2 regions of the Metasolibacillus sp. FSL H7-0170 genome follow, and region 2 is predicted to be linked to the other one. Evidence: a T-box and tRNA genes for the amino acid it is inferred to sense, from the RefSeq annotation. Region 2 holds a T-box; the other holds one or more tRNA genes.

Region 1 (3,481 bases), 1.6 Mb from region 2:
AAACATACCATCAATGCGGTCAAGCGATTCATGAATATCTTCTAGTATGACAATTTTATTAGAGAAATCTATCTCAAATTTCGTCGCAAGTGTGCTCACTAAGCGATTCAAATTACCACCAATCAATTCGCCACGAGCCACGCCTGAGACAACCGTTTCAAGCTTTGAAATCCGTTCATCATAATGAATTTCAATCGGTGCAAATAATTGCTGAAACATTTTCTCTGACAGCTCATCTAAAATGTCGCTACTCTCACTTAACATCGGTCCGTGGAAAGTAACTAAATTAGCATATTGATTAACAGCTAAATGCAAGCTCGTTACATCAGAGAAACCCCAAATAATTTTAGGGTGCTCCTGCAATAGCTGATAATCGATTTTATCTAGCAATCTTCCAATACCATAGCCACCACGCACACAAAATATAGCCTTAATTTCATCATCCGCTATCATTGCATATAAATCCGCAAGACGTTCCTCATCACTGCCAGCCAAAAACCCTTCATACTCCGCAATCGTCTGTCCTAGTTTATACTTCAACCCTAATTTTTCAAGAAATTCAAGCTTAATCGGTAGCTGCTCCATCTTTAATGGACTACTCAGTGCTAAAACACCTACCGTATCGCCTTGTGTTAATTTTTTTGGCCTAATATTCAAATCTTCCACCTCTTTCAATCAATTGTATTATAACATTGCCAAAGGTATGAGGCATATTTCTTATAAGCAAAATAAAAAACTCCAACCGAAGTTGAAGTTTAGATGATACCTGAGGTGGGACTCGAACCCACACGCCATCGCTGGCATCGGATTTTGAGTCCGACGTGTCTGCCATTCCACCACTCAGGCATTATAGTATTTTTCCAGTATGATAAATCAATTTTCTCATACTTACAAAAGATTTGGAGCGGAAGACGGGGTTCGAACCCGCGACCCCCACCTTGGCAAGGTGGTGTTCTACCACTGAACTACTTCCGCAAAATATTCATTTAAAAAAGAGGAAAAAAAATCCCCAATTTATACTAAATTGGAGGCGGCAACCGGATTTGAACCGGTGATAAAGGTGTTGCAGACCTGTGCCTTACCACTTGGCTATGCCGCCGTAAAATGGAGCGGAAGACGGGGTTCGAACCCGCGACCCCCACCTTGGCAAGGTGGTGTTCTACCACTGAACTACTTCCGCAAATGGCTGGGGTACTAGGATTCGAACCTAGGCATGACGGAATCAAAATCCGTTGCCTTACCGCTTGGCTATACCCCAACAACTTTTATTATTAAATGGGGCGACTGATGGGAATCGAACCCACGAATGTCGGAACCACAATCCGATGCGTTAACCACTTCGCCACAATCGCCATTATATAAAATTTACTTTAGATTATTAATGGGGCGACTGATGGGAATCGAACCCACGAGTGTCGGAACCACAATCCGATGCGTTAACCACTTCGCCACAATCGCCATTATTTATGTTCTGTTCATAACAAAAAAATCTGGCAGGGGCAGTAGGAATCGAACCCACACCAAAGGTTTTGGAGACCTCTATTCTACCGTTGAACTATGCCCCTATTCAGATAAATGGTGGTGGGGGACGGATTCGAACCGCCGAACCCTAAGGAGCGGATTTACAGTCCGCCGCGTTTAGCCACTTCGCTACCCCACCAAGTGGTGCCGGCGATAGGAGTCGAACCCACGACCTACTGATTACAAGTCAGTTGCTCTACCAACTGAGCTACACCGGCATTTAGGAATAAATGGTGGGTCAGGACGGAATCGAACCGCCGACACTTAGAGCTTCAGTCTAATGCTCTACCAACTGAGCTACTGACCCACTTTTTATATTAAAATGGCGGTCCCGACCGGGATCGAACCGGCGATCTCCTGCGTGACAGGCAGGCATGTTAACCGCTACACCACGGGACCTTTTGGTTGCGGGGACAGGATTTGAACCTGTGACCTTCGGGTTATGAGCCCGACGAGCTACCGAACTGCTCCACCCCGCGATAATAATAATGGTGGAGGATGACGGGTTCGAACCGCCGACCCCCTGCTTGTAAGGCAGGTGCTCTCCCAGCTGAGCTAATCCTCCATATTCAATAGTGGTGACCCGTACGGGATTCGAACCCGTGTTACCGCCGTGAAAGGGCGGTGTCTTAACCACTTGACCAACGGGCCAATAAACGTTGTTTAAAGGTTGGCGGAGAGTAAGGGATTTGAACCCTTGAGACAGTGTTAACCGCCTACACGATTTCCAATCGTGCTCCTTCGACCTCTCGGACAACTCTCCAAGAAGATGGCTCCGAAGGCAGGGCTCGAACCTGCGACCAACCGGTTAACAGCCGGTTGCTCTACCACTGAGCTACTTCGGAACAATATCAAGGTTAGCCTAGCGATGTCCTACTCTCACAGGGGGAAGCCCCCAACTACCATCGGCGCTAAAGAGCTTAACTTCCGTGTTCGGTATGGAAACGGGTGTGACCTCTTTGCCATCATCACTAGACTATTTTCAAAGACAAGAATTATTATAACATCTTTTATATTAAAGTCAAGTATGTATCTTCTTGTTCTTTCAAAACTGGATAAATGAACATTGAAACAAGTTTTAATTGTGGTTAAGTCCTCGATCGATTAGTATTCGTCAGCTTCATGTGTCGCCACACTTCCACCTCGAACCTATCTACCTCATCGTCTTTGAGGGATCTTACTTACTTGCGTAATGGGAAATCTCATCTTGAGGGGGGCTTCATGCTTAGATGCTTTCAGCACTTATCCCGTCCATACATAGCTACCCAGCGATGCCGTTGGCACGACAACTGGTACACCAGCGGTATGTCCATCCCGGTCCTCTCGTACTAAGGACAGCTCCTCTCAAATTTCCTACGCCCACGACGGATAGGGACCGAACTGTCTCACGACGTTCTGAACCCAGCTCGCGTACCGCTTTAATGGGCGAACAGCCCAACCCTTGGGACCGACTACAGCCCCAGGATGCGATGAGCCGACATCGAGGTGCCAAACCTCCCCGTCGATGTGGACTCTTGGGGGAGATAAGCCTGTTATCCCCGGGGTAGCTTTTATCCGTTGAGCGATGGCCCTTCCATGCGGAACCACCGGATCACTAAGCCCGTCTTTCGACCCTGCTCGACTTGTAGGTCTCGCAGTCAAGCTCCCTTGTGCCTTTACACTCTACGAATGATTTCCAACCATTCTGAGGGAACCTTTGGGCGCCTCCGTTACCTTTTAGGAGGCGACCGCCCCAGTCAAACTGTCCGCCTGACACTGTCTCCTACCCCGCTAAGGGGCACGGGTTAGAATTTCAATACAACCAGGGTAGTATCCCACCGACGCCTCCTTCGAAGCTGGCGCTCCGAGATCTCTGGCTCCTACCTATCCTGTACAAGTTGTACCAAAATTCAATATCAAGCTACAGTAAAGCTCCACGGGGTCTTTCCGTCCTGTCGCGGGTAACCTGCATCTTCACAGG
Region 2 (3,481 bases):
AAACCTTTTATCCCGCATTAACGGGCAGTAGAACACCCACTTCAAGACTTAAGTGAAAGTCGGCTTAAGGATAAGTGGGAGTTCAACTGCCCGTAAAAGCCCGATTGGTTCAACTAACAATCAATGGGGGATGAGGAAAACCCCCACCGATTGAAGTTTCACTTTATCTTGATTCAACAGAAAACTCCTGCCTCTACAGGTCCCATCATTAATCGACCATTCTTTGTGCTTCTTGCAATTGGAATGCACGAACACCACGTGGTAAAAAACGTCGAATCTCATCTTCATTATAACCGACCTGTAAACGCTTCTCATCTAAAATAATTGGACGACGTAGTAGCCCCGGATATTCTTGAATAAGCTCGTACAATCTTTGTAACGGTAAATTTTCTACATCTACATTTAACTTTTGGAAAATCTTCGAGCGAGTTGAAATAATCTCATCTGTTCCATCTTCCGTCATGCGTAAAATTTCTTTAATTTCACTAATTGTTAAAGGCTCGGAAAAAATATTACGCTCTGTATAAGGGATATCATGTTCTTCAAGCCAAGCCTTTGCTTTACGGCAAGATGTACAGCTTGGCGATGTAAACAAAGTAACTCTCATTTGTAACACATCCTTTCATTTTGGAATCAACTATATTATTGAATTCTTAATTTAGAATTAATTTAATTTAAGTGCTACGGTTATTATACACTATTTGACTTACTTTGAATATAGGATGTCAATAAAAAACCCTTCTATTTTAAAAAATAATAAGATTTAACTAATAACAACTATGACTAGTGTATGAATGATTATTTATAACAGTATGTTTATACCCAAACTGTGTTACAACAAAACATGCGTTTGACTGATTTTTCTCAATTAGTTATAAATAATCGAGAAAAATTTCACTTGCGGGTGCCCTAATGATGAGCTATGGCACTGTTTTTAGACGTTTCATTAAAAAGGTTTTAGCATTTTCTTTCAAATGTAAAAGAATAGACAAAAGTTATACTTCCATTGCCCGAAAAACCCTTTTCTTTTCAGACCGCCCCATTCTTCAAAAAGTTCCCTTGCATTACAATAAGATTAACCTTTTTAAATTTACTTTATACAAAGGTATTGCATTTTTTTATACATCTATACTATAATTTCAGTCATAATAGATATAACTAAAAACAATGAAGAAGAAGAGTACGTTTGAGCTTTGATGTTTAGAGAGTCTGTGGTTGGTGCAAACAGACCATCATACAAACGGAATGGGCTTCTGAGTTAGCTTTATGAACAATAATTTATCGTTCAGCCATTTCTGACAATGACTCACTTGTAGCTGAATGTAGAGATAGCCCCATAATTTTTTCAAGCAAGCATGAAAAAATTTAGAGGCATAGTAGTAAAGCTCGGCATACTTCACGTTACGAAGGTTAAGTGGCTCAGATTTATGGGCAAGCTGGGTGGTACCGCGGATTCCGAACATCATTCGTCCCTACTATTTTTAATAGGGATGCATGATGTTTTTTGTATTTATTTAATAATTAGGAGGAATTTTAATGACAACAATTTTTTCAGGTGTTCAGCCTACAGGTACTATTACGCTTGGTAATTATATCGGGGCAATTAGACAATTCCCTGCTTTACAAAACCAAGGCCAGGCAATTTACTGCATCGTTGACCAGCATGCCATTACAGTGCCGCAGGAGCGATTAGAGCTACGCAAAAGTATTCGAAGTCTTGCAGCGATGTATATTGCTGTTGGTATCGACCCAGAAAAATCCATTTTATTTATTCAATCTGAAGTTCCTGCACATGCACAGGCCGCATGGATGCTTCAATGTGTGGCATCTATCGGGGAGCTAGAGCGCATGACACAATTCAAAGATAAATCGAGTGGAAAAGAGTCAGTATCTGCTGCATTATTAACGTATCCGCCATTAATGGCAGCAGATATTTTGCTTTATAATACAAATATTGTGCCGGTTGGTGAAGACCAAAAGCAGCATATCGAATTAACACGTGACTTAGCAGAACGCTTTAATAAGCGTTACAACGAGATTTTAACGATTCCTGATATTCAATTGCCGAAAGAAGGCGCGCGCATTAAATCGTTGCAGGAGCCAACGAAAAAAATGAGCAAGTCCGACCCGAATACGAAAGCGACAATTCGCGTGTTGGATACGCCAAAGGAAATTGAAAAGAAAATCAAATCCGCCGTAACAGACTCTGATGGTATTGTGAAATTCGATGTCGAAAATAAACCAGGTGTGTCCAATTTACTAACAATTGAATCTGCTTTATCTGGCATTTCAATTGCTGATCTAGAGAAAAAATATGAAGGCAAAGGCTACGGTGATTTTAAAGCAGGTGTAGCTGTTGCTGTAATTGAGCATTTAACGCCAATTCAAGAACGTTACTACGCATTGATTGATTCTCATGAATTAGACGATATTTTAGATGCTGGAGCAGAAAAAGCGAATGCCATCGCCTCTAAAACACTTAAGAAAATGGAGAACGCCATGGGTTTAGGTCGAAAACGACGATAAATAGCACGCAAAGTGAAGCGATAGCTATATAAAGCTCGTATGTACCAAGTAAAAAGTTCCATACTGCCGACCATGAGTAGCCGAGCGTTCGATAGTTTAAATACAAAATGCAATTGCTAATGGATACGACACTAATACCGTAGCAAAACAAAAACAAAACAAAGCGTACGATAACACCATCCTTTCCTTACAGAAATATTCAAGTAAAATGCTAAAAATGCGTCTATTTGAAAAGAAAAACAGGGCTGTCCAAAAAAGACTATCCCTGTTTTTAAGTGCATTGAAAGTTTAATTTGCGCCCTTTGCTTACATCTAGGCTAAACACTGCTAAATCTAGTGTTTCTCTCATTCCCCAAAAAAACCCCTCTTTATTTTAACGTATGAACTCTTTGAAAAACAACATTAAAAGCGTTCAAATAACAGGCAATGCACTGCTATTTGAACGCCACTATTAATTATACTTTTTGAATAATAAACATGCATTATGGCCACCGAAGCCAAGTGAATTACTTAATGCGTACTCAACAGAAGCTTCCCTCGCTTCGTTCGGTACATAATCTAAGTCACACGCTGGGTCTGGTGTGTGTAAATTAATTGTCGGTGGTAAAATTCCTTCATGTAATGCTAGCACCGTAAAAATGGCTTCCACTCCACCAGCAGCACCTAATAAATGACCTGTCATCGATTTCGTTGAGCTCATTGCTAGTTTATAGGCATGCTCGCCGAATACCGTTTTTACTGCCTGTGTTTCAAACAAATCATTGTATGGTGTACTTGTACCGTGTGCATTAATATAACCAACTACATTCGGCTCAACACCTGCGTCATTTATTGCTTGCTGCATTGCACGCGCAGCCCCTTCACCCTCTGGCGCTGGCGCTGTAATATGATGTGCATCACCTGTTGTGCCATAACCGACTACTTCACCATAAATCTTTGCACCACGCGCTAAAGC

Evidence for each region. The T-box of region 2 lies ahead of trpS (tryptophan--tRNA ligase). A T-box ahead of a tRNA ligase gene usually reads a tRNA of that ligase, here a tRNA-Trp.
Region 1: it has a tRNA-Trp gene. The T-box ahead of trpS (tryptophan--tRNA ligase) is inferred to sense a tRNA for this amino acid. The anticodon was not compared.

The regions. Positions count from the first base shown of each region.
Region 1 is NZ_CP151964.1:3,316,180-3,319,660, reverse strand. It holds gene MHH70_RS15500 (LD-carboxypeptidase) at 1-657, opposite strand, end outside; tRNA gene MHH70_RS15495 (tRNA-Leu) at 764-846, opposite strand; tRNA gene MHH70_RS15490 (tRNA-Gly) at 901-975, opposite strand; tRNA gene MHH70_RS15485 (tRNA-Cys) at 1,026-1,099, opposite strand; tRNA gene MHH70_RS15480 (tRNA-Gly) at 1,106-1,180, opposite strand; tRNA gene MHH70_RS15475 (tRNA-Gln) at 1,184-1,258, opposite strand; tRNA gene MHH70_RS15470 (tRNA-His) at 1,277-1,352, opposite strand; tRNA gene MHH70_RS15465 (tRNA-His) at 1,383-1,458, opposite strand; tRNA gene MHH70_RS15460 (tRNA-Trp) at 1,492-1,565, opposite strand; tRNA gene MHH70_RS15455 (tRNA-Tyr) at 1,577-1,660, opposite strand; tRNA gene MHH70_RS15450 (tRNA-Thr) at 1,664-1,739, opposite strand; tRNA gene MHH70_RS15445 (tRNA-Phe) at 1,753-1,828, opposite strand; tRNA gene MHH70_RS15440 (tRNA-Asp) at 1,845-1,920, opposite strand; tRNA gene MHH70_RS15435 (tRNA-Met) at 1,924-2,000, opposite strand; tRNA gene MHH70_RS15430 (tRNA-Val) at 2,011-2,086, opposite strand; tRNA gene MHH70_RS15425 (tRNA-Glu) at 2,098-2,172, opposite strand; tRNA gene MHH70_RS15420 (tRNA-Ser) at 2,193-2,284, opposite strand; tRNA gene MHH70_RS15415 (tRNA-Asn) at 2,292-2,366, opposite strand; rRNA gene rrf (5S ribosomal RNA) at 2,382-2,497, opposite strand; rRNA gene MHH70_RS15405 (23S ribosomal RNA) at 2,606-3,481, opposite strand, start outside.
Region 2 is NZ_CP151964.1:1,668,515-1,671,995, forward strand. It holds gene spxA (transcriptional regulator SpxA) at 209-607, opposite strand; T-box leader at 1,159-1,477, shown strand; gene trpS (tryptophan--tRNA ligase) at 1,537-2,526, shown strand; gene fabF (beta-ketoacyl-ACP synthase II) at 2,978-3,481, opposite strand, start outside.